Regions from separate parts of the Shewanella sp. SP2S2-4 genome, predicted to be linked through region 2. Evidence: riboswitches for the same ligand, from Rfam matches in the RefSeq annotation. Region 2 holds a riboswitch; the other holds the start of a gene.
What was found. A riboswitch is a leader RNA that binds a small molecule or an ion and turns the genes downstream of it on or off. The one in region 2 is predicted to bind cobalamin.
Positions count from the first base shown of each region.

Region 1: linked by a shared signal. The riboswitch ahead of Q4Q54_RS01495 (TonB-dependent receptor) and the one ahead of Q4Q54_RS06710 (ABC transporter ATP-binding protein) in region 2 are both predicted to bind cobalamin.

Region 1 is NZ_JAUOER010000001.1:337,038-349,515, forward strand. It holds gene Q4Q54_RS01495 (TonB-dependent receptor) at 1-1,412, opposite strand, end outside; cobalamin riboswitch at 1,521-1,754, opposite strand; gene Q4Q54_RS01500 (hypothetical protein) at 1,891-2,559, opposite strand; gene Q4Q54_RS01505 (hypothetical protein) at 2,764-4,206, opposite strand; gene rihA (pyrimidine-specific ribonucleoside hydrolase RihA) at 4,441-5,397, shown strand; gene rbsK (ribokinase) at 5,417-6,328, shown strand; gene azu (azurin) at 6,623-7,099, shown strand; gene Q4Q54_RS01525 (DUF3103 domain-containing protein) at 7,199-8,383, opposite strand; gene Q4Q54_RS01530 (DUF3622 domain-containing protein) at 8,757-9,059, opposite strand; gene Q4Q54_RS01535 (glycerophosphodiester phosphodiesterase family protein) at 9,430-10,707, shown strand; gene Q4Q54_RS01540 (phosphoribosyltransferase) at 10,799-11,365, opposite strand; gene Q4Q54_RS01545 (alkaline phosphatase D family protein) at 11,651-12,478, opposite strand, start outside.
Region 2 is NZ_JAUOER010000006.1:8,929-21,406, forward strand. It holds gene Q4Q54_RS06670 (cobalamin-binding protein) at 1-22, opposite strand, end outside; gene Q4Q54_RS06675 (DUF2235 domain-containing protein) at 46-1,080, opposite strand; gene cobO (cob(I)yrinic acid a,c-diamide adenosyltransferase) at 1,205-1,828, opposite strand; gene Q4Q54_RS06685 (cobyric acid synthase) at 1,943-3,625, opposite strand; gene cobU (bifunctional adenosylcobinamide kinase/adenosylcobinamide-phosphate guanylyltransferase) at 3,700-4,320, opposite strand; gene Q4Q54_RS06695 (adenosylcobinamide-GDP ribazoletransferase) at 4,317-5,105, opposite strand; gene cobT (nicotinate-nucleotide--dimethylbenzimidazole phosphoribosyltransferase) at 5,212-6,294, opposite strand; gene Q4Q54_RS06705 (FecCD family ABC transporter permease) at 6,460-7,617, opposite strand; gene Q4Q54_RS06710 (ABC transporter ATP-binding protein) at 7,586-8,479, opposite strand; cobalamin riboswitch at 8,579-8,745, opposite strand; gene Q4Q54_RS06715 (histidine phosphatase family protein) at 8,949-9,680, opposite strand; gene metH (methionine synthase) at 10,160-12,478, shown strand, end outside.

The DNA of each region.
Region 1 (12,478 bases), on a different contig from region 2:
CGCAGGGTTTGGCTGGCAAGCGTCCAATCCCAACCCGCCTCATAGGAGCGGCCCGTCTGCGGCTTTAAGCCAAACACATCTTTAGGGGTATAAGCTTGCTCATCCACTTTGGCAAAACGGAAGTTTTCATCGCCACGCAGATAGAATCTGTGCTCCATACTAGGACGGTAGTTTAGGCCAAACTCAAATGCTGTCGCATCTTCATCTAAATCGATACCATTAGGATAAACTTTGCGATCGACTAACTCGTCGGTCACCCGCGCATATCGCCCACCCACAACATAACTTAGGGTATGGCTTAATGGAACAGTGGCTTGTAAGTAAGCACTTTGTGTTTGCTGCACATTACTGCGCGCCATAGTGTCAAAATCAGCCTTACCACGGCTGATGTCTAAACCTGTGACTAGGTTTAGCTCACCTTGACGGGTACTGTAGTTCGCTAACGCTTTAGGACTAAACATCAACAGTGAGCGCGTGTTATGGCTGTTCGCCCCCCAATTAAAAGAAGACACTAAGGTATCGCTATAATCTAAATCCGCTGCTAAAGCCCAATTTTGATTAAGCTGATGCTGATAACCCGTGCGCGCCGCAGTGGTCATCTCATGGACATATTCGCTGCTCTTGAAAGATTGGCGTGGGTCTTTATTGAACTGTTCTTCTGTCAATGAGCCCGGATTTTCACGGTCATCGTCGTAGTAGCTAGTTTCAACAAAGAAGGAGTCTGTGGCCGTTTTATATTGAATGCGGCCAAGAATAGAGCCGGTTTCGTTAGCATTATGTTTGCGATAGTTGTCACCTTGGTTATAGCTACCAGTGAAAAAGTAACGCCAATCCTTGTTGATCGCGCCAGACACATCACCACGACCTTCATAGGTATCAAAGCTGCCGCCGGATAACTGCACGCTACCACCAGTATTTTCAGGAGATTTAGTGACAATATTGATCACGCCGCCTACCGCTTGATCGCCATAGAGCACACCCGCACTACCCGATAAAATTTCGATGCGCTCGACTTGGTTAAGCGGTATGGCATTAAGACTAGGAGCAGCGATATCGATATTATTGAGGCGACGACCATCAAGTAAAATCAGCGTGTTATTCACAGCAGTGCTGGCACTAAAGCCACGCATCGCAAAACTAGTACCGATGTTATTATCTGAAATTTGAATACCGCTTTGACCGCGTAAAACTTCAGTCACACTAGTGGCACCGCTCATTTCAATCGCCGCAGCGTCAATCACATTCACATTCGCGGCAATATTTAACGGGGTATTGTCAGAGCGGCCGATCACGACAAGATGCTCGTCGACTTTCGCTGTGCTGGTAGCGTCAGCCGCCATAGCGGGCGCGATAACGGAAAAACTGCAAAGGCTACCGATCAGCAGCGCGATTTTTGTTGGATTTGTTCCCATTTTACCTTTAACTCCTGCAAGGAAAACGGGGCATTAGCGCCACGATACTGTTCATTCAGTAAAAGATACTGACAGTGACTATCGCATTTTGAGATCTGCCCACCGAAATCTCAAAAACACCTTTAGGGCCGGTCTCCGGACTTAGGCTATGTTAATCCGTAAAAATAGAATTAACGCGAGACTGACCTTTAACATTCTGACTATCGGGTTCTGTCTTGAACACACCAATCAAACGCGGTCTTCTCTCACCTTTTACCGTTGCGGGGGCAGTGCCAGAATTTCACTGGCTTCCCGATTATCTCGCGGCTTTCGCACGCAAGCACCTCAGAAGGTTGACTAAAAATTTGATTCATAGGGCACAGCCATCAATAAAACAGCGATACTCCCTTAAGGCTCAGCACATTATAGAGCCTGAGCGCGCGCATTATAGACGTCTATACGGATGAAAGTCCATCAAACTCAAGCGAACGTCTACGTTCTACTTCAAGGAGAATGGGACTAAAGCGGAGATAAAATCTTGGCTATTATCTGCCTGCAATGGTGGTTTATCGGCAGAAAAAACGGCACCTCGCATCGACTTATGCAGTAGATACAAATCTTTATTGCCACTGACAACCGTATAGTAGCCAATTTCCCCTTGAGGAGTTGAAGCATAGGCTTTGGGATTCACTTGCGTGACATTGTGGATATTGGGCATGGCTGTGCAGCCTAAAATAGCCTTAAATCCCTCATGTCCATCAACTTCAGTGTCGCCGAGCTTCTGGTACACCACTTCGCCGTCACAGGTCGATTTATAGGTCTCGGCCATCGCATCTAAAAAACGCTCAGGGCTAATACTCTCGGCCATATCCTTAAAGCCCTGCACGCAAAATAGTGCACTCCACTGGGTTAATGCTTCCTGCTCAGGCACATATTCTGCCATAAACATGCCAGCTTGCTCCTCATGATAAGCCTGCTTCCAGCCCGCAGGCAGATTGAACCCTAATTGCTGACCAAATACCGGCAATACATGGGTATGAGCTGCGCCGCTTTCGCTCCGAGCTATATCTAATGTGGCTTGAACTGGCTCTGAGCCAATTAAGCTGCAGAGTAATAACACACTGGCACCTTGAAACAATCCAATAGGTGAACACAATGCTAATTTCATACTTATCATCCTTGTATCGCACTTATAATTAATACGACATCATGAAATTGAACAGAAAACACCCAGCATTCTAACGAAGAACCTTCGCTGAAAACAGTCAAAAAGTTATATTAACTGCCACTTTAAAAGAAATAATCACTATCACGACTTGAATAACAGGGAAATATCCCGTTTATCAGCACAATAGCGGCAAAGAGGTTAGTGCTATTCACTAAACAACCACATTTTCACTTCAGGTTTAGGCCTTTCCTGACTCAGAATCACCTGCCGTTGCTCTGGCGTTTCGCATTGGGCAACAGGGGTAAAATCCAGCGGCTTTATCACCAACGAATCGGCAGGCGGTACCGGAGATTTAGCGAACATCTCGTTATTCATCGACCAAGAGACCCATTCCCCCTTTTCACTGATCCCGACATACCCCTCACCCGCCCTCGCTAACCAAGTTAATCGTGGAATACGCGCTATGAGCTTCTCAACATTGTCTAGGTTAGCCCTATAACCTACTGGCACGACTTTGCCGTCAGGACGGGTAAATACAAATGATGCCGAACCTGGGGTGATCTTGCTTCCCTCCTGCCAATACCGATTGAGGATATCTTGAGCATAGTGAAAACCATATAGATAGGCGTAGTCACTATCATCGACAAGGATTTGCGGTACGGCATTGTCACGCAGCAACAAAAATCCTGTGCCAACACTGACAATACTGTTCACGCCTTTAATATCCGTTTGTTTGAGCCAATCGATACCACAGTTCGTTTCATTGCCCCAAAAGTGCGCCTCACCCGTTGGACTTAAGATTGCAAAAGCACAGCTATTTGACGTAATACTCGCGACATCCTGTAGCGCACTGCGAATAGGGTAAATATCGCTACTCTGCCCCCAAGTCACGACACTGCCATCCTTTTTCAAAGCGGCATAGGTCCCTTGGGTATACTCAACACGCACAACATCCATTAACTGCGGCAGCAGCTTTTTCATATTGGTTGAACGTTCAACTTGCCCCCAAATCACAGTGCTGCCGTCTTTCTTAAGTGCCGTAAAACTTCGTCCTTCGGCAAAGATATCAACTATATCCACCAGTTTATCCTGCACATGCTGGCTATTGCCGCCTTCGGGCCCATAACCCCAAGTGTGCACTTTTCCACTGGCATCGAGTGCGGCTACCGCCTCACGGTTAGCATAGAGTTTAGTGATGTTTGTCATACGGCTTTGCAGGGCTTTGTCGAGGCTCAGTTTCCCTGCACGTCCCCAGTACACCACAGTGCCATCTTCACGCAGGGCGGCAAAACCTTCCTTTACAGGCACGACTTGTTTAACGTGTTTAAGCTCCGCAGCAACTTCGCGGCTATCGCCGCCGCTAAAACTATTTCCCCAAGTGATCACATCGCCATTTGGGGTGAGGGCAGCCACTGCCATATCATTTACTATCACGGAACTTACTGCCGGTAAATCACAGGGAATATGGCGATACTGCGGACTCGGTTTTTCCTTAAATAGGATGAGTTTACCGTTATCGAACTGCAGCAATGACTCGTTATTGCTTTCAATAATGGCCATAGGTTGAGGATCGCTACAGCCAGAGATCTGCATGGCAACCATGCCCGCGAGTAAAGCCTTAGGCCAAGTGATTCGATGAGTGAGCATTACTTATTTCCTTGTATTTGCTTGGATATGTCATTCAATGTTGTGCAGCCGACAGAGCGAGAATGGATTAACCTAACATCGCCTAATGTCAAAAATGGGCAGAATTCTAGCAGCTTGTTGATAAAAAGACGAAAATGCTCACAGTTTACTCTGCAAGTGCCCTCCACAGGCTAGCGCCTAACTTATGGCATGCTATTCTAAGCATCCAGTACCGCTGTTTAAAGGAGTAACAGTATGACTCGTCACATCATTCTTGATTGCGATCCCGGCCATGACGATGCTATCGCGCTGATCTTAGCCTTAGCTCACCCAGACCTCGTTCCCCTTGCCGTCACGACTAGCGCTGGCAATCAAACCCCAGATAAAACCCTCAACAACGCCCTGCGGATCTTAACCCTGTTAAACCGTGGTGATATCCCAGTCGCGGGCGGTGCCACTAAACCGCTAACACGTGAACTGATTATCGCCGACAATGTTCACGGCGAGACTGGCCTCGATGGCCCCGCATTGCCCGAACCGAGCTTCAGCCCACAAGCCATAACGGCCGTTGAACTGATGGCGCAACAAATCCGCCAAAGCACACAGCCAGTGACTTTAGTGCCCACGGGGCCGCTGACTAACATTGCCCTTTTACTGGCGAGTCATAGCGAGCTGCGCCCTAAAATCGAGCGCATTGTGCTGATGGGCGGCGCCGCGGGTGTCGGTAATTGGACGCCTGCCGCCGAGTTTAATATTTTTGTCGATCCCGAAGCCGCAGATATCGTCTTTAAGTCAGGTATTCCCATCACTATGTGCGGGCTCGATGTGACCCATCAAGCGCAAATCATGGATGAAGATATAGAACGGATTCGCGCCATCCCAAATCCAATTGCTCAGTGCGTCGCCGAGTTATTAGATTTCTTTATGATTTACCACAGAGATCCTAAATGGGGCTTCATTGGCGCGCCATTGCACGACCCCTGTACTATCGCTTGGTTGCTCAAACCTGAGCTGTTTGAGGCACAAGATTGCTGGGTCGGGATTGAAACCCAAAGCGAGTTAACCTTAGGCATGACAGTGGTTGATCGCTATCAACTCACAGGCAAAACCGCCAATGCGACTGTGCTATTTGGGCTCGACAGACTCGGTTTTGTCGATTTACTGGTAGACAGTTTACGTGTCTATGATCCAACTTATCTCAATCGCAGATGAAAATAACAGTGAGTTTTCTATGAGCCAGATACTCGTTATCGGCAGTGCTAATGCCGATCATGTGATGAAATTTGAGTACCTGCCCGCAGCAGGGCAAACCTTAATGAGCCGAGATTATCGACTCGAACAGGGAGGTAAAGGAGCCAACCAAGCAGTCGCCTGCGCGCGTTTAGCTAAATCAGGCACCCGCACTGACTTTATCTGCCACCTCGGCCAAGACAGTATCGGCGATGATATGCGTCAAAGCTGGATTAAAGATGGCATCAGTACAGAAGGTATTAGCCAGATAGCGGAGCAGAGTACAGGCACAGCGATGATTTTTATCGGTGACAACGGTGAAAACACCATAGGTGTTGCTGCGGGAGCCAACGCCACTCTTTCACCCGATGATTTAGAAAATCACTATGCTCTGTTTTCCCGTGCTCAATTCCTTTTAATTCAACTAGAAACGCCTGCTGCCACAGTGGCAAAGGCATTACAAATGGCAAAAACCTTTGGCGTAACTACGGTATTAAATCCCGCCCCAGCGACCGCCCTTGGCCACGATGTACTCAAATGGGTTGATGTGATTACGCCTAATGAGACTGAAGCAGAAGCTTTAACTGGCGTTGAAATTAACCATCTCGATGATGCTCAAATGGCTGCGCAGCTTCTGCACCAGCAAGGTGTAGGAATTGTAGTGATTACTTTAGGCAGTCGCGGCGCATATATCAGCAGCCCAGGTTTTACCGGGCTAGTGCCCGCACTTGAAGTGCAAGCCATAGACACAGTCGCTGCAGGGGATACCTTCAACGGCGCCCTAGTCGTCGGCTTGAGCGAAGGTATGTCAATTGCTGCCGCCGTGGGATTTGCCAATGCGGCCAGTGCCATTACTGTCACTCGCCCAGGTGCACAACGTGCTATTCCCTATCGACAGGAGCTTTCGTACTAAAAACGTAAGAAGTTCTGAAGTAGACGCCCTGCGTTAGAACCTACAAATTATCATTTATAAATCAAACATATAAATAATAACTTCTGAGTACTTAGTTCACTCCAACTAAGTACTCACCTATGTTTACCGCTAACAATTTTGCCGCCAATAACGATGCAAGCTTTCAAACGAAAGTTGCATATACATAATTTACACGCTGATTTCATTCCCATTTAATGAAGATTGCTTATTCTGGTAGGCGCATGTCCGAGTCAAAAGGACTCGGCTACCCTTGTTCAACTAAGGAAGTACCAGATGAAAGCAAAAAGCACAGCTTTACGTAACGTGACCAGCACTAGCCTAATCGGCCTCGGATTATTATTCGCTAGCCAAGCGAGTGCCAACGAATGTGAACTGAAAATTGCCGCCACTGATGCAATGCAATTTGACACTAAAGAGCTGTCTGTACCTGCAAGCTGTAAAGAAGTGACCTTAACCTTAACCCACTCAGGCACTTTGCCAAAAGCAGCTATGGGCCACAACTGGGTATTAACTAAGGCAGCCGATATGTCAGCCGTAGCGACCGAAGGTATGAGTGCCGGTCCTGATGCTGCCTATGTCAAAGCAGGTGATACTCGCGTTATCGCTCACACGCCATTAGTGGGCGGCGGCGAATCAACATCTATCACCTTTAGCACTGCTGGCATGAGCGCTACTGAAGCCTACCAATTCTTCTGCAGCTTCCCAGGCCACTGGGCGATTATGCAAGGTAGTTTCAAGCTAAAAGCTTAAGGTGAATGGCTTAGCCTAACGTTAAGTGATAAAAACAAAAAAGCGGATCTTAGGATCCGCTTTTACATTCCAGCCATTGCATTTAGCCGCAATAATTCATCATGGTCTTGGTTGGATGACTAATGGCGCAAAGCTCGTCATCGCATTACCGTTAGCCCCGTTCAAGTTAGGATATTCAACCCCTTCCTGCAAGGTGTAATACACGTCAACAAAGTCATCGTCATTAGTGAACCAAGCATCCGGCATCACACTTAAAATACCATTGGTGATTTGCGGGATCAGCGCATAACCCTGAGCTTCTGGATCGGGGATCGACTTTAAGATCTGCTCCGCCGCTTCCAACAACTTAGTGGCCAACACTTTATAGTTAGTGCCATCGTCATGCTCCATTAGGATCATGTCCGCAGCCGCCCAACGATAACGCTCCCAATGGATGATGATTTGATTCGGATAATAGGTCGTATCCGCATAATCTAAATAGGGCATTTCGACGATATCGAGCACAGGTTCTTCACGGCTCGGGTCAACCCCAGTCACTATGCCGTAAATCTCGGCACGACCAGAAATCCACGGCTCATGGTCATCCTTCAAGGATATTTGTTTGATCACTGTGGTTGAAATAGGCTTGTCTGCCACCGCCTGTGTTTGCGCACGGCTCAGTAGCACGCCATCTTTTTTCGCCGATTGTGCTTCGGCAAATGTCGCCCGCATCACCTCTAAGCCAGCCACAAAGGCTTTTTTACTGTCGATACCGACCACAAACACCGGCTGCTGCGGTAGGTTATACACGTCTAATTGATGAACTTGCCCATGAATATCAAAGGCTTCAATATAATCCCACTGACTCTCGTCACCATCGGGCTCATAGGCAAATAAAGGAGACTCACCTTGCTGCCATGGGGTTAACATGGTTTCATCCGCCAGACGCACTTGCACCAGAGAATCCGCTTTGGCACTTAGGCCCTTCACTCGGCGAATCGACGCATCGGCTTTGGTTATCACATTATCATTGAGCCTATGCTGAGACAGAATGTCATCGGCATTTACGGCCAACTGATACTGGTTTATTTCAGTCTGTAAGATAGGCGCAAGCTGCGCATATTGATGGCTCAAATCTAACGCCAATGCCCGCTTAGTATTGGTTAACTGAGCTTGTGCATCCAAACTCGAATCCTTTAGCGACGCCTGTAGCAAGCGTAACGCCTCTCCATCTAAGGCTTGGCCATAACTCATGGTTGCCGAAGCCGACAAACACAGTAATAAACTGGATTGAAGTAGTTTCATAGGAGTTCCCTTACCTTAATAAAATTAAACGTGTGTTCGAATTCTCTACATATGAGCACAGACCCGAATCCAAGTAAACTAAACGATAATAATTATCGTTATTTATTAATGGTATAGAATACGCAATAGCGCTGAAACTCTCTAAAAACAAGACTATAGCGATAACGGCTCTCAATTGACCAAAACGTGCGGAATAAACAGGAAGAAACAACAAATGGGTTTACAAGCTCAACGAGGTTGAGCGACAAAAACACAAAAGGCGGATCCTAAGATCCGCCTTTTGTTATTCATAGCCAGAGTGACGTTTCAGAACGCGTCATGCGCGCCCTAACAATCACACTAGCTTGATAAGACAATACTAAACGTGTGAGTGTTACTCTTCGTCGAAATCATCTTCATCAAGATCTTCGGCATCAGTTGCCGCTTCAGCTGCTAATGCTGCCGCTAATTTTGCTTTAGCTTGTTTCTCTGAACGACGCTTGTTGCGCTCAGTTAACGTGCCTAAAAACACTTGTAATTCAGTCAAGCCCCAAGCTTGCGCTTCGGCTTCGGTCGCAAAACCATCATGGCTCTTAGACACAACCGTTTTAGTTGATGTCATGCGACGAGTGATTTCAGTTTTCCAACCTTTGTCGCCCTGTGTCACGCGAAAATCGTATTTTTTGCCCTTGCTCATTCTGCTCTATTTCCTAAATGATGCTTGTCACGTTTGTCTTATCAAGCGAACCAAACGCTCATCATAAAACAAAAGGAGCGCAGTGTACTTGATTTCGGCCCAGAAAGATCGCCCAGATGAAAATATTCATGCCAGTTTCATCGACTCGCACAGTGGAGTCAATTCTCAAGTCTAAAACAACACTGCGCATATATCTCGCTCATCCTCTGTCTATGGCTGTTCATCGCAAGCTAGCGTGCTTTAGATAATCGTCGTGCAACCGGTATATATTCTTGTTTATGTCATAAAAATTGGCTTTTTTAGTCACATTAACACTTTAGAGTTTCTGATTAATATTAATAATTTACATCATTACTCATAGGTAAATCTGATGAAACTACGCCCTATTTCGTCGCTCTCACTCGGCCTGTTAATTGCCGCTAGCGCTTTATTAGCTGGTTGCAATAGTGACGATAACAACACAGAAGTCACGCCACCCGCCAGCAAACCTGTTCCAGCTCAAGTGGGAGAAAGACCTTTATTCCTCGTGCGTCAAATGCAAGACAGCACACTTAAAACCCGCTTAGAACAATGCACCACTGACAATTTTTATCGCAGCGAGTTTTCCATCGGTCACCGTGGCGCACCAATGCAATTCCCTGAGCATACAAAGGAATCCTACCAAGCGGCTATCGATTCGGGCGCTGGCATAGTTGAATGTGATGTCACCTTCACCGCCGATAAAGCCTTAGTGTGCCGCCACTCACAGTGCGATCTTGCCAGCACGACCAACATTTTAGCTGTGCCTGAACTGGCTAATAAATGTTCGAGCCCATTCACTCCTGCTGATGCCGCCAATGGCGTAAGCGCATCGGCGACCTGTTGCACCAGCGATATCACCCTCGCCGAATTTAAAACCCTCAAGGGTAAGATGGAAGGCAGCAATCCTAAAGCGACCACTGCGGCCGAATTCATCAATGGTACTCCAAACTGGCGCACCGATCTCTACGCTGGCAATGGCACCTTGATGACCCACGCCGAAAGTATTGAAATGTTTAAAAAAGCTGGTGTGAAGATGACGCCAGAGCTCAAAGCCGCCAGCGTATCTATGCCATTCGATGGTTTTACTCAGCAGGATTACGCACAAAAAATGTTAGATGAATACACGGCGGCAGGCGTCGATGCTTCGCAAGTATTCCCTCAATCATTTATCTTAGATGACATCAAATATTGGGTTGCCAATGCACCTGAGTTTGCGAAACAAGCCGTATTTCTCGATGACAGATACGATTATAACAGCGCTTTCGATCCGCAAAACTCTGCCACTTGGTCACCATCAATGGCGGATTTGAAGACCCAAGGCGTCGAAATTATCGCACCGCCACTCTGGGTTTTAGTCGCCTTAGATGCGGACAAAAAGATCATCCCTTCGGAATACGCTAAGGCCGCCAAAGGCGCTGGGCTTAAGATCATCACTTGGTCGCTGGAACGTTCTGGATTATTAAAAAATGGCGGCGGCTTTTATTATCAAAGCATTACCGAAGCCATAGATAACGAAGGCGATACCTTTGAATTACTCGATGTATTAGCTAAAGATGTCGGTGTGATTGGAGTGTTCTCCGACTGGCCCGCCACTGTGACTTACTATGCGAACTGTATGGATTTATAAGTCGTCGATATAGAAAACAAAAAATGCGTTAACGATTAATCGTTAACGCATTTTTTATTGCGAAAATAGTCTATATTTCGCCGCGAGCAAGCTATTTAAACAGGTGCTGGATATTCTTTAAATCGCCCTTGCCTTCGGCAATTTCTTCCGGCGTTAAACCTGTGACTTCATGCGGGAAAACTAACCAGTCTTCAGAGGCATGGATGTAATAGTCAGGCTTTAAAGGCACTGCGGTATTTTTTGGCTTGTAGTAAGGGCAAGCGATACGTATATCGGTTGGCATATTCAGGCGCATCAGTTGGCTGAGTTTTTCTTTTAATGCATGGATACTGCGGCCAGAGTCAAACACGTCATCCACAATCAATAAACCGTCGCTTGCGTTCGCATTTTCAACGATGTAATGCAGGCCATGAACTTTGATTTCTTTACTTTGTTTGTCGGTGCCAATCCCATAATAGGAAGAAGTACGCACGGCAATGTGATCGGTTTCAACTTGTTTAAAGTCGAAAAATTCCTGTACCGCGATCCCGATTGGAGCGCCGCCACGCCAAATACCCACAATAAACTGCGGACGAAAGCCACTCTCATACACTTGCGAAGCTAATAAAAATGAATCTTCCAGCAATTGCTGCGCGGTAACAAAATACTTTTCTGACATGACACAGTCCCCATCACATTGATTTTATTCTTAGGTCGTTAAAGCTTATGACCCCTGTAAGGTCTGTTCGGCGGGTAAAGGTTCCCAAAACACTAAAACAGCTTTGCCTTAGCAAGTGTAGGCAGCCGCCGAATTTTGGGAGCGAATTTTATACCAAAAAAATGCGCTGTGCTGCAGTAATAGTAAGAACTTGCGTGACAACAGACATTTATTTTGCCTTTTTAGGCAAAAAGCAACAAAAAGGCCACTCTAAGGTGGCCTAAAAACAGCGAATAAATACCTGCGTTAAACGATAGGCGTAATCACATGCTCGCCCACTTTTGCCTTGGCGCTATAACCACGTGCCGTTGCCGCTTGGAAATCCTTCGATAGAATGGTATCCACATAATGCCAGTCGCTGCGCACCTCATCAGCGGTGAAAGTGAGCGTCATAAAGCCGCGATCTCTTAAGTTAGCGTACTTAAGATCTGGCACTAACTCGACGATCGCCGCCTCAGTCGCAGGGATCTGCTCAGCGGGCAGATTCAAATAGTACTCAAGACCTGGTGAAGACACTGAGCTGGTCGCAAACTCCACCCCAACGGTATCGCCATTCACATCTTTAAGCTCGTTAGCCCAGGCATTATGGGTATCACCCGCGATCACGACTAGGTTGAGGTTTTTCGATTTAGCCGTACCTAAAATCACCTCACGCTCATAGGCATAACCGTCCCAAGCATCTAAGTTGTATGGAATGGCAGGTAATTGCAGCAGTGCGATAACTTCTGGGGTTAATAAGGCTTGATTAGCCTGAAGATATTGTAACTCTTGGGCGGTCAGCGTGGGATCATTTGCCGCCGCACGCGCCGCTAGCTTAGCTAACGCACCTAACATGGCATATTGGGGAATGCTCATCTGCTGAGTCGCAATCGCCGCCGGCAATGACATCTTGCCCATCAAAATCTGTTGCCCTAACACCTGCCACTTGCCCGTTGCTTGCAGCAGAGTGCCCTGCAGCCATAACAATTGCGTCAGACCCAGCATAGTGCGAGTGGTCGAAGTCACATCGGCAAGGAAACGCTCGCCCGCAAACGAACCCGTTGTCGGATCCATATAGTCGGCATAATCGAGCTG
Region 2 (12,478 bases):
CAGCTAAGTGTCGCTTAATCATGATATGCCTTAATTTTTAAAGAGTTAAACTAGCAGCTCTGGCCAGCCATAGTGTTCGATATAGGTTTGTAGATTCTTGGGGCGATAGCTAGGGTCTTGATCCCAGCGGGCCTTGACCGAATGATGCAAAAGCACTGGGACTTGCTCAGGGTCGAGTGGCCGCAAATATTCCTGCTTTATCCGATAAAAGCTGCGCCTCGAATCATGCAAGGTGGCTAACGGACTCAGATGCGCACTCGCGGCTAAGTGTGGCTCTAGGCTTAAATCAAACTTCTGCGCCTCGGATATCATCCACAGCAACGCATTGTCCGACAGTAATGCACCGTCTTTATCGGGTTTATAACTGCCGCCAATATTGCTATGGGCACCGGCAAACCACACCTGTTGCATATCCATATTGTCACGCAGTTGCCAAATGGTGGGCTCAAAGTCACTGCGGTGTTCGTCTATGGCTAAGGCATGGCGGGCAACGCGCACATTGCGGCCAATTTTAGTGTCGTAAAACTCATCTTTATCTTCGAACAAGCCTAAAAACGAGATAGGGATCCCCATAGCGCCAACGGTATCCCACACGCCAACAAACTTGATGTCCCGCGATTCATGGCTGTATCTAGCTCTAAATTCGAGGGATTTTTCACCATCAGGCGCAAAGGGCGCACTGCTTTTTTTATAATGGTCGAAGGCTTGCTGGATCAACGCCGCATCGGGGCGTTTGAGTATGCCGCAGTTATTAATCAAGCCACACAGGCAACGCACAGTGTAAGCACCGCGGCTAAAACCAAAGAGGTAAATCTCATCGCCGGGGGAATAGTTTTGCACTATATAGCGATACCCATCCATGATGTTTTTATGTAAACCGCGCCCTGTCGCACCGCCAATGGCTTGATCGTAATAGGAACCCACGCCCCAATCATAAAATACCTGCTGGGGTTTACCATCAGCCGCTATCGGGCTGATAGCACGCGCGAGGCGCAGCACATTGGTTGGGAAATCGACCTTAAGATCTTTCTCGGGCCGATTCCAAGTCCCATCGGCACAAATCACAATACGTTTATTCATCGCATCATCCTTGAGAACACTTTGAACGCTGAACGGTTAGTGAATAACGGCTACTAGTGGCTAAAGACCTAGCTGCCAGCCAATAACAGATAGTCGCTTATGCGCCGACTTTTACCAAGTTCGATTAGTAATCAAAACCTTGCTGTGCCTTGATACCCGCTTCGAAGGCGTGTTTCAGCGGCTGCACTTCGCTGACCGTATCTGCAAGCTCGATGATGGCACGGTGGCAAGCACGGCCAGTGATAATCACATGCTGCATCGGTGGGCGATTTTTAAGTGCGCTAAGCACACGTTCCACATCCAGATAGTGATAGCTCACCATGTAAGTCAGCTCATCCAGCATCAAGCAGTCAATCGACTCATCTTGCAGCAGCTTTTCAGCGGCTTCCCAAGCGAGCACAGCGGCGGCGGTATCCTTTTCTTTATCTTGGGTTTCCCAGGTAAAACCTGTACCCATTACATGAAACTCAACTCCGGCGCCTTCGAGTAAATTACGCTCACCGCACTCCCAGGTGCCTTTGATAAATTGCACTACCGCGGCTTTTTTACCGTGACCGACGGCGCGGGCAACGGTGCCAAAACCTGAAGTCGATTTACCTTTGCCGTTACCGGTTAATACCAGCAAAATGCCCTTTTCTTCTTGGGCGGCGGCAATTTTAGCATCTACACCGGCTTTCACTTTTTGTTGGCGAGCCTTGTGGCGTTCAGCCTTGATTTGCGCTTGTTCGTTGTCGTTCTGTGCTGTCATGGTCTTCTCTTCACTCTGCTGCTAAAAATGTCTGCTTGTATAAATGGTTCAATAGACAGCGGCAAATGGTTAGTTTGTAAATGCCGCTCTCTTAATATCCGTTCTTTGCCGAATTCAACGCCGAACTGCAGCATCCAAAATAGTCTGTAATTTTTGCATGTCTAAATGCTCGGCTAACACATCGGCTAAACGATCGAGTTGCTGCTCACGTATTTGATTGATATCTATCGCCTGAGCATCGTTTAATCCCGCCCAGCGCAGGATCAGCTGACAGGCATCAGGGCTATCAAACAGCCCGTGTAAATAAGTGCCTAAGATTTGCCCATCATCACTTTGCAGGCCATCGGCAAAACTCATCGCTGGCACAGCTAAGCTTGTCGATTCTGGGATTAACTGCAAGGGCGGATTCGTTTGTTCAAGCCTAGGGATAAGATAACGTGATTCGCCGCAGTGGATTTCATAGCCCTGCACTGCAACCCTTTGCCCAAGTAACCTTAGCTCACCGCTCACCCGCCGTAACTGTTTATCGGCTTTCAGTTCTGTGCTCAATGGTAAGTAGCCAAGTCCTTCGGTATCGCCCGCACTGTCTTCAATCCCTAAGGGATCGGCAATGCTTTGGCCTAACATTTGGTAACCGCCGCAAATGCCGAGCACTTTGCCGCCGTAACGCAGGTGAGTGGCGATATCCTTATCCCAACCTTGCTGGCGTAAAAAGGCCAAATCGGCGCGCACATTCTTACTGCCGGGTAAGATCAATATATCGGCGGCGGGCAGATGAGTGGCGTGACTCGCGGCTTGGGTTTGCAATGACACATAGTCAAAATCGATATCGGGATGCAACCGCAGCGGATCAAAATCCGTGTGATTACTGATCCTTGGGTACACTAATACCCGCACTTTTAAGCGGCTGTTAGCGCCTTTAGATGGCGAGCTTATCAGCGCATCTTCGGCATCGAGATGTAAATCATGCAGATAAGGCAACACGCCTAAAACAGGCTTGTTCGTATAAGCTTCAAGCCAATCGAGGCCAGATTGCAATAGGCTAATATCGCCACGGAAACGATTGATCACAAAGCCCTTTACCCGCGCCTGTTCAGACTCAGATAACAGCGCCAGCGTCCCGATCAAATGGGCAAATACGCCGCCCTTATCGATATCGGCAATGATAATCACTGGGCAATCTACGGCTTCGGCAAATCCCATGTTGGCAATATCGCCCTCGCGCAGATTGATCTCCGCCGGACTGCCCGCGCCTTCCACCACTATGGTTTGATACTGGCCACTTAATCGCTCGAAGGATTCCAGCACAGCAGCGAGTGCCATTGCCTTGTAATCCTTAGATTTAGGCCCAAAAAAGGCCGAGGCTTCCAGCGTTGTCAGGGCTTTGCCGTGAACGATAATTTGCGCGCCCGTGTCCGAGCTAGGTTTAAGCAGAATAGGATTAAAATCGGTATGGGGCTCAAGATAACAGGCCGCGGCTTGCAACGCCTGTGCGCGGCCAATCTCGCCGCCATCAATAGTGACTGCACTATTAAGCGCCATATTTTGCGGTTTAAAGGGCGCAACCTTTACGCCCTCTCGGGCGAGCAAACGACAAATACCCGCCACTAAGGTGCTTTTACCCGCATCCGATGTTGTGCCCTGCACCATCAAGACTTTTGCGCGCCGAAACGAATTAACCGCAGGTCTATTCACTGCGGGATTCACCGCAAGATTAGCAGCAGAATGAATAGCTAAAGCGTCAGCGGTATCGAGTGCAGTTGCACAGCCTGTGTTGTCTGTGTTTGGAGAAGGCATAGGGTTAAAAACTTATTCTAGTTTGCAGGGATAAAGATAAAAGTTCAGTCTCAACATCACTTAACTGAGTTAGATTAAAGTGGTTTGAGTGCCAAGGGTAAACCCGCGACCACTAAGGTGACATTGTCAGCTAAGGCGGCAACGGCTTGGTTTAACCAGCCCGCTTCATCGACAAATTGTCGGCTCAACTCGCCTAAGGGCACAATACCTGAGCCCACTTCGTTACTGATCAACACCACCACACCTTCAAGCTCGGCAAGGGAATCCACAAAAGCGGTTTTCTCTGCCTGCCAACTCGCCAAAGCTTCATCGTTAGAGGTTGAACTGGCAGACGGTATAAAGTCTGTCGCATTCCACTCTGTCGGCGCGGGGTCATCATCAATCCTGGCGCTGGATGCGAGTAATTGATTGGTCAACCAAAGGGTTAAACAGTCCACTAAAATCACTCGCCCAGGTTTTGCTAAGCGCTTTAACAGTGCCGTAAGGGCGAGCGACTCTTCAAACAATTGCCATTCGATACCATCGTCCGTTCGTCCCGCTTGATGTTTGGCGATACGGGTCGCCATTTCATCATCCAGCGCCTGCGCCGTGGCCACATAGCAGGCATCGAAGCCTAGCGCAGTGTACTGGCGCACTAAGGCTTCACCGTAGCGACTCTTACCGCTACGGGCGCCGCCTAGGACGAGGTGGATCACAGTATGTTACCTACAACGAGCAATACAAAATAACACACGATTTCTGCTATTTGCTGCGCCGCGCCTAAGGTATCACCCGTGTAACCGCCAATCTGGCGTCTAAAGATCACTATGATCAAACGGCGCAGTCCTATCATCACTAACAGCAATGACAATGCCGCTAACCCCTTGAGGAATAACAGCACTAATACGCCGCTGGCGATCAGGATAAGCAGCTCATTAATGCCTTGATGTTGCGATAGCGGCTTAGACTTACTGGTCTCGTCATCGCGGACATATTTTTCACTAAAGATAATACTGGCTGATACCACGCGGCTGACTGTGTGCGCGACGATAAGTGCCGAGCCCGCGACCACAGGATCGTACAGCGCCAACTCGACTAACAACTGCCATTTCAGCAGCAGGGCCAACATCAACGCCAGTGCGCCATAACTGCCAAGGCGCGAGTCCTTCATGATCCGTAGCTTGTCTTCCGCCGTCCAACCACCGCCAAAACCGTCGAAGGTATCGGCTAGGCCATCCTCGTGAAATCCGCCCGTGAGCAAGACGCCAACCAACATAGCTAACAGCACAGAGACGCCGGCGGGGAGCCAGTTCTGCGTCAGCCAAAATACAATGGCACTTAACAGGCCGACCAAAAGACCGACGAGACCGAAATAACGGCTGGCCTTATTCAACTTATCGCTATCGACTTCGACCCATTTAGGCATAGGAATGCGGGTAAAATAGCCCATGGCAACTAAAAACAAATCTATCTCTTTGTGCCAGCTTTCGCGTTCTGACATAAAGCATCCTTAGTGAATTAACACTTGCTGCAAGGTTTAAGATTAAAACGGTTGGCTAAAAAGTTATTATTTTAAATAAGTAAAATAAGCGACTTAGCAGAGCACATCATACAACAGCCTCAATCCCCGCATCACTAAAACTCGCCATTTGATTGTAAAAATTTACTGAGGCTTGAATAAGCGGCAACGCCAAGGCTGCGCCCGTACCTTCGCCTAATCTCAGCCCGAGTGATAATAAAGGTTTCGCCTGCAAAAATTCTAACATCCGCTTATGGCCTTGCTCGTCTGACTGGTGGGCGAAAATCAAATAATCGCGCACATTGGGGGCAATTTGCACCGCGACTAATGCCGCAGCAGTAGCGATAAAACCGTCCACAACCACCAGCATTTTGCGCTCGGCGGCGGCTAACATCGCGCCCGTCATCTGCACAATTTCAAAACCTCCTAGGCAAGCTAACACTGACTTTGGCCCAGTTAAGGCGCTTTGATGCAGCAATAACGCCAGCTCAATCAGCATGAGTTTACGTTCTAAGGTTTCACTATTAATGCCAGTGCCTCGGCCGACACAATCAATCACATCAAGCTGCATGATCGCCGCCATAATGGCTGCCGCAGCCGAGGTATTGCCTATGCCCATTTCGCCAAAGGCGACTAAGTTACAACCTGCTTGATGGTGACGTTCAATCAAATCGCGCGCCATCGCAAAGCCTTTATCGACGGTTTCCAGCGCCATCGCGGGCTCTAAATGAATCGCCCCTGTGCCCGCGCCAAGACGCTGATCGATAATGCCTTCAACCCCTTCGACTGGCGTTAAAATACCGCAATCGATCACTTCGAGCGTAAAGCCCACCTGCCGACAAAAAACGTTAATCGCCGCGCCGCCATGGGCAAAGTTTTGCACCATTTGGCGCGTCACTTCGCTAGGGGCAATCGACACGCCTTCTGCGGCAATACCATGATCACCCGCAAACACTAACATGGTTGGCTGGACTATTTTGAGCACAGTATTTTGTGGCTGATCCGTTTGTTGTGAATCAGTCGCTTGCACGCGGGCAATCTGTAAGGCTAAGGATTCGAGCTGACCTAAGGCGCCGGGCGGCTTAGTCTTAAGATCAATTTTCTGCTGGATCAATGGATCCTGCGTTTTACTCACAGGGCTGATTTGAAAAGACACGGCTGACTGAGACATCCACACTCCACTTATTATCTTAAATAACCACAACGCATCCTGCGTCTATGACTAACATGTCCAATTTTGCATTTCCAATCGCGGGGCAGATATCAACAAAAATGCTGATTATCTCGCCAGTCTGCGCTTGCTAGATGACTCTAGGATTACGTTCTGACTAAGTGCTTACGCCATGACTCTGCGTTTACGCAAAATCAGCAAAAAGAACATGCTACCTATGGCCGCTGTGATAATGCCCACAGGCAACTCTTGATTGCCCAACAAACAGCGCGCCAGCACATCAATCCACACCATAAATAATCCGCCCACCAGCGCCGTTAATAGAATCGGCTGACGACCGGGAAACAGCATGCGCACTGTGTGGGGGATCATCAAACCGACAAAGCCAATCCCGCCGCAGGTGGCGACCAAAATCGCGGTAATCAAGGAGCAGAGCAGCAACATATTGAGTCGCAACTTAGGCACATTCACCCCTAAGGTATGCGCCGTTTCATCCCCCGCTTGCAACGCCATGATCTGCCGTTTCATGCCTAAAATAATGAACAAACTCGCGCCAATCACCAGTGTCGGCAGCACTAATAAGGACCAACTGGCCTTGGCAAAACTGCCTAAACTCCAAAACAAAACAGAAGCCGTCGCCTGCGGACTGGCGAAATACAGCAGCAGACTCGTTAGCGCGCCGAACATAAAGGAGGTCGCCACGCCTGAGAGCAACATGCGCTCCACTTGGCTATTGAGCCCAAGGCCAGACAAGGCCAGCACTATCAGTACCGACAAACTGGCGCCAATAAAAGCGCCGAAGGGCAAGCTAAACCAAAGCAAACCCGACAAGGCGCCCGAGCCACTAAAAATCCCCGAGTTCGCCGCCATGCCCGCATTTTCAAAAAATCCAGAGCCCGTGAATAACGTCAACATCACCACGGCGCCAAAGGACGCGCCAGAGCTAATGCCAAACAGATAAGGGTCGGCCAGCGGATTGCGGGTCACGGTTTGCAGCACACTACCCGCCAAGGACAAACCCGCACCCGCCACAAAGGCCAGCAAAATACGCGGCAGTCTGAGCTCCATCACGATGCGCTCCGTCATGCCATTGGCTTGAGTGAGGCTGGCCATTTTATTGATAAACACTTGGATAACATCCATAAAGCTGATGTTCGCCGCGCCAAAACTCGTGGCGGCAATGGGGGTTATCAAAGTGATTATGCCTAATGCGACCAGCATCAGTTGTTGTCTCGTCAAAGGTGTCACGATACGCCCCAAATGTGAGATGAAATGCTGTTTACTCCCTGAATCATCCGCCCTCGCCTCGCTCAGCCAAAGCATCAGCCATGTTGTGCGTCGAATCATGGTAGCCATAGAAGTAGCTGATTAAGGGCTTTTTATGTTGTGGATGGGTCGACACCTGAGCGCACACGCCGAACACATCGCCAATTCGCGCCTCGGTTAATACCTCTGTTGGTGTGCCCAAAGCGCTGACTTCACCGTTATGGATCAACAACAAACTGTCGCACAGAGCGCTGGCTAAATTAAGATCGTGAATAGAGGCAATCACGCTGATGCCAAGGCTACGCACTAATTCGAGGATTTGGATTTGATAACGCACATCGAGGTGATTGGTAGGCTCGTCGAGGATCAGCAGTTGCGGCTGCTGCACTATGGCACGGGCGATCAAGGCACGCTGCTTTTCACCGCCGGATAAGTGCTCGTACTGTTGATGCATCTTATGACTCAGGCCGACTTTCTCTAATGCCTTGGCGATGCGTTCGCCATCACAACTCGAATTGGTATCGAACATGCCCTTATGCGGCGTTAAGCCCATGCTGACCAATTGCTCTGTGGTTAGGTCAAAATAGTGCGGCGTGTCTTGTTGCACTACAGCGACACGGCAAGCAAACGCCTTGGGTGATAAACGCTCTATATCTTGATCAAACAGGGTAATTTTGCCCTGAGTCGGGCGAACAAACCGATACAAACAGCGTAGCAAGCTAGACTTACCCGCACCGTTAGGGCCAATCAAACCCAACATCTGCCCCGTTGGCAGCGCAAAGTTAATATTGGAAAGAATGGTTTTGCCATCGATGCACCAGCTTAACTGGCTGACATCGAGCGCGACCGTCTGGCTCGCTGACGGGCGAGTGTCGCTGTCATTCAAAGCATGGCTCGTTTGGATGGCAGAGAGTTTCACCAAAGTGGTGCTCCTAGCGAGTCCAAACCTGAATTAAAAAAGGTTGTGCACATTGTCATCGGCTCCCTCGAGTCACCCGCTCGAGAACTAAGGCTGCACGCAGCGATAACAGAAATAGGCAGGTCTCCTGACTCGTCACTTTTTGTATTGAAAACAATATAAAAAGTCACTCACAGTTGCGGGCACAGTTCGGGCTGACTGACAAGCAGCTCCCCGATTCCCTATTATGTTGAGATTGATTTCAAGCCTTTGCAGCGTGTCTCGGCAATAGTTGCCACAGAACACCCTCGCACCACTCAAAACTCCCAACACCTATTTCTGTGACGTCATCCGATACACTGCCACCAGCCTTGCAAGACCGTGTGCGTCGGGGACGTCAGGAAAAAGCATTATCCTATATTTACCTTAATAGGCAATCGACAATCACGCTGGTAAGACAAGAAAAATCTTCACCTTAGGGCAACGCGGATCACTCGCAGCGCCCGCTCGGCCAATCTAAACGCCAGTAACAAACGCCGTGCTCATCCTGCAGCACAGTAATGCTCACCACGGCCGCCACGGGTAAATCGAGTTGACTGTAAAATCCCACTGCCCGTTCAACCCCAAGGGCGCGCGCCATTAGGTGACGGATCACCCCGCCGTGGGTCACGACCCATACCTTGGCAGCCAGCTCCCCCGTACTCAAGCCCTTACCCACGCTAGCGCCCGTAACCTGCTCGGCGTTATCTGAGTCGATAATCAACCGTTTAAACTCGGCGGCGAGTATCTGGTCAATTGCGCCATTCACCCGCGACTCGAAGCTTGCCATAGTTTCCCCATTGGGCGGCGGTGTTTGCCAAGGGTTTTGCCAATAGGCCGCTAAACGTTCGCCCTCTTGCTGATACAGCTCATCGAGTCGACAACCGTCCCAATCGCCAAAATCAATTTCCTGTAAACCCGACAAAAACTGCGCCTGCAATGGCCTTGACTCTGATACCAACGCCGCCGTCGAATGCAGCTCGGCGGCAAAGGCTTGGGCAAATTCGCCGCAGCGGCGTGAAGTCGAACTGTAAATCGCGCTACAGGTACTTGCCTGCGCCTCAACCGCTGCCGACATTTGCTGCCAACCCTGTTCGCTTAAAGGCACATCCACACGGCCGCGTAAAATGGCGCCGCCTTCACACTCGCCGTGGCGTAACAATAACAATCGAACTTGTTTCATCGTATTCCTATGTCTATCACTCGTGGCACATTTTGTTGAAAGCCCACATTAGACCCGTCGTCCTATATACTCAATTACGCCTTAGCCCAACAACTAGCTCTACAACTAGCCCTAAAAAACGAGCCGTTAAACTGGGTGAAAAGTGCTGATAGGACTCAATTGTCGTCAGTCAATTTTGACCTTGCCCTGACAATCATAAGTCGCGTATTATGGACGTCTATACGTTTAAATGTCCAAAACTAAACTCTAACAATGAATAACTAAAACGAGTAGTCAAATATCGACCGAGCAGAATGGAATGCACTTAGCCTAACTAAGTTAGTGATCTAAGTTCGCTAAATAAGTTAGCTAATTTAGATCACTCACTAAGGTCGATAACGAGAGCCGATATCTGGACTGCACAACACGCTTTACCCTGCACTTAGCATAACAAGGGTCGATGCTTGGACTTAACTTAGCTGTATTTAAGGTAATTATTTATGACGATACCCTCTACCAAAGCCGGCCAGATATTGGCAGACATTCGTAAACAGCTTGCTGAGCGCATTCTAATCTTAGACGGTGCCATGGGCACTATGATCCAAGACCACAAGCTCGAAGAAGAGGATTATCGCGGCGAACGCTTTAAAGATTGGCACACTGACGTCAAAGGCAACAACGATTTATTGGTATTGTCGCAACCCCACATCATCAAAAAAATTCACACCGACTACTTAAACGCCGGTGCCGACATCATTGAAACCAACACCTTTAATGCTACGACTATCGCCATGGCCGACTATGACATGCAGTCGTTGTCCGCCGAAATTAACTTAGCCGGTGCCCGTCTTGCCCGTGAAGCCTGTGATGAAGTGTTTGCTGCCACAGGCATTCCACGTTACGTCGCTGGTGTGTTAGGCCCCACTAACCGTACGTGTTCGATCAGCCCCGATGTGAACGACCCTGGCTATCGCAATGTCAGCTTCGATGAGTTAGTGAGCGCTTACCGAGAATCCACTAAGGCGCTGATTGAAGGCGGCGCGGATATCATTATGGTCGAGACCATATTTGATACCTTAAACGCCAAGGCCGCACTGTTTGCGATTGAATCGGTATTTGATGACTTATTTGGTCAGCATTCTAAAGACAGATTACCGATCATGATTTCGGGCACCATTACCGATGCCTCAGGCCGCACCCTTACCGGCCAAACCACCGAAGCTTTTTATAATTCCCTGCGCCATATCAAGCCGTTATCTATCGGTCTTAACTGTGCACTCGGGCCAAAAGAGCTGCGCCCGTACGTCGAAGAATTATCCCGTATAGCCGAATGTTATGTGTCGGCGCATCCGAACGCGGGCCTGCCGAACGAGTTTGGCGGCTATGATGAAACCCCAGAGGACATGGCGAACGTGATTGAAGATTGGGCGCGCGAAGGCATGCTCAATATTATCGGTGGTTGCTGTGGTAGTACGCCTGAACATATCCGCGTTATTCGCGAAGCGGTCGACAGACATAACCCGCGCGTCTTGCCCAATATCCCCGTAGCCTGCCGCTTAGCCGGTTTGGAACCACTGACTATCGATGCCCAATCCTTGTTCGTTAACGTGGGTGAGCGCACCAACGTCACAGGTTCGGCCAAATTTTTAAAGCTGATCAAAGACGGTAAGTTTGAGCAAGCGCTCGATGTGGCCCGCGAGCAAGTCGAAAGCGGCGCGCAGATCATCGACATCAACATGGACGAAGGCATGCTCGATGGCGCCGAGATCATGCACAAGTTTTTAAACTTGATTGCCTCAGAGCCCGACATCAGCCGCGTGCCGATTATGATCGACTCCTCTAAGTGGGAAGTGATCGAAGCTGGCCTCAAATGCATTCAAGGCAAGGGCATAGTTAACTCGATTTCCCTTAAAGAAGGCGAAGCCAAGTTTATTGAGCAAGCAACACTGGTGAAACGCTACGGCGCGGCGGCCATTATCATGGCGTTCGATGAGCAAGGTCAGGCCGATACTAAGGCACGTAAAATCGAAATCTGTACCCGCGCCTATCGGGTTCTGGTCGATAAGGTCGGCTTTCCGCCAGAAGACATCATCTTCGACCCGAACATTTTTGCCATCGCCACGGGTATCGATGAACACGACAACTATGCCGTCGATTTTATTGATGCCATTAAAGCGATTAAAGCCACCCTGCCCCACGCAATGATTTCGGGCGGCGTATCGAATGTGTCGTTCTCGTTCCGCGGTAATAACCCAGTGCGCGAAGCGATTCACGCCGTATTCCTGTACCATGCCATCAAAGTCGGCATGGACATGGGCATTGTCAACGCGGGCCAGTTAGCCATTTACGACGATATCGATCCTGAGCTTAAAGTACGGGTCGAAAACGTGGTGCTTAACTTGCCCTGCCCAGTCGAAGGCTCAAGCAATACCGAGCAGTTACTTGAAATCGCGGAGAAATTCCGCGGTGATGGCGCACAGGTGGGTAAAAAAGAAGATTTAGAATGGCGCAGCTGGCCGGTGAGCCAACGCTTATCCCATGCGCTAGTGAAAGGCATTACCGAATTTATCGATGAAGATACCGAAGCGGCGCGCCAAGAAGCGAAACGTCCACTGGATGTGATTGAAGGCGCCTTGATGGACGGCATGAACGTGGTCGGTGACTTGTTCGGCTCGGGCAAGATGTTCCTGCCGCAGGTGGTGAAATCGGCGCGGGTGATGAAAAAAGCCGTGGCTTACTTAAACCCCTATATCGAGCTGGAAAAGGTCGAAGGCCAATCTAACGGCAAGATTTTGATGGTGACGGTAAAAGGCGACGTG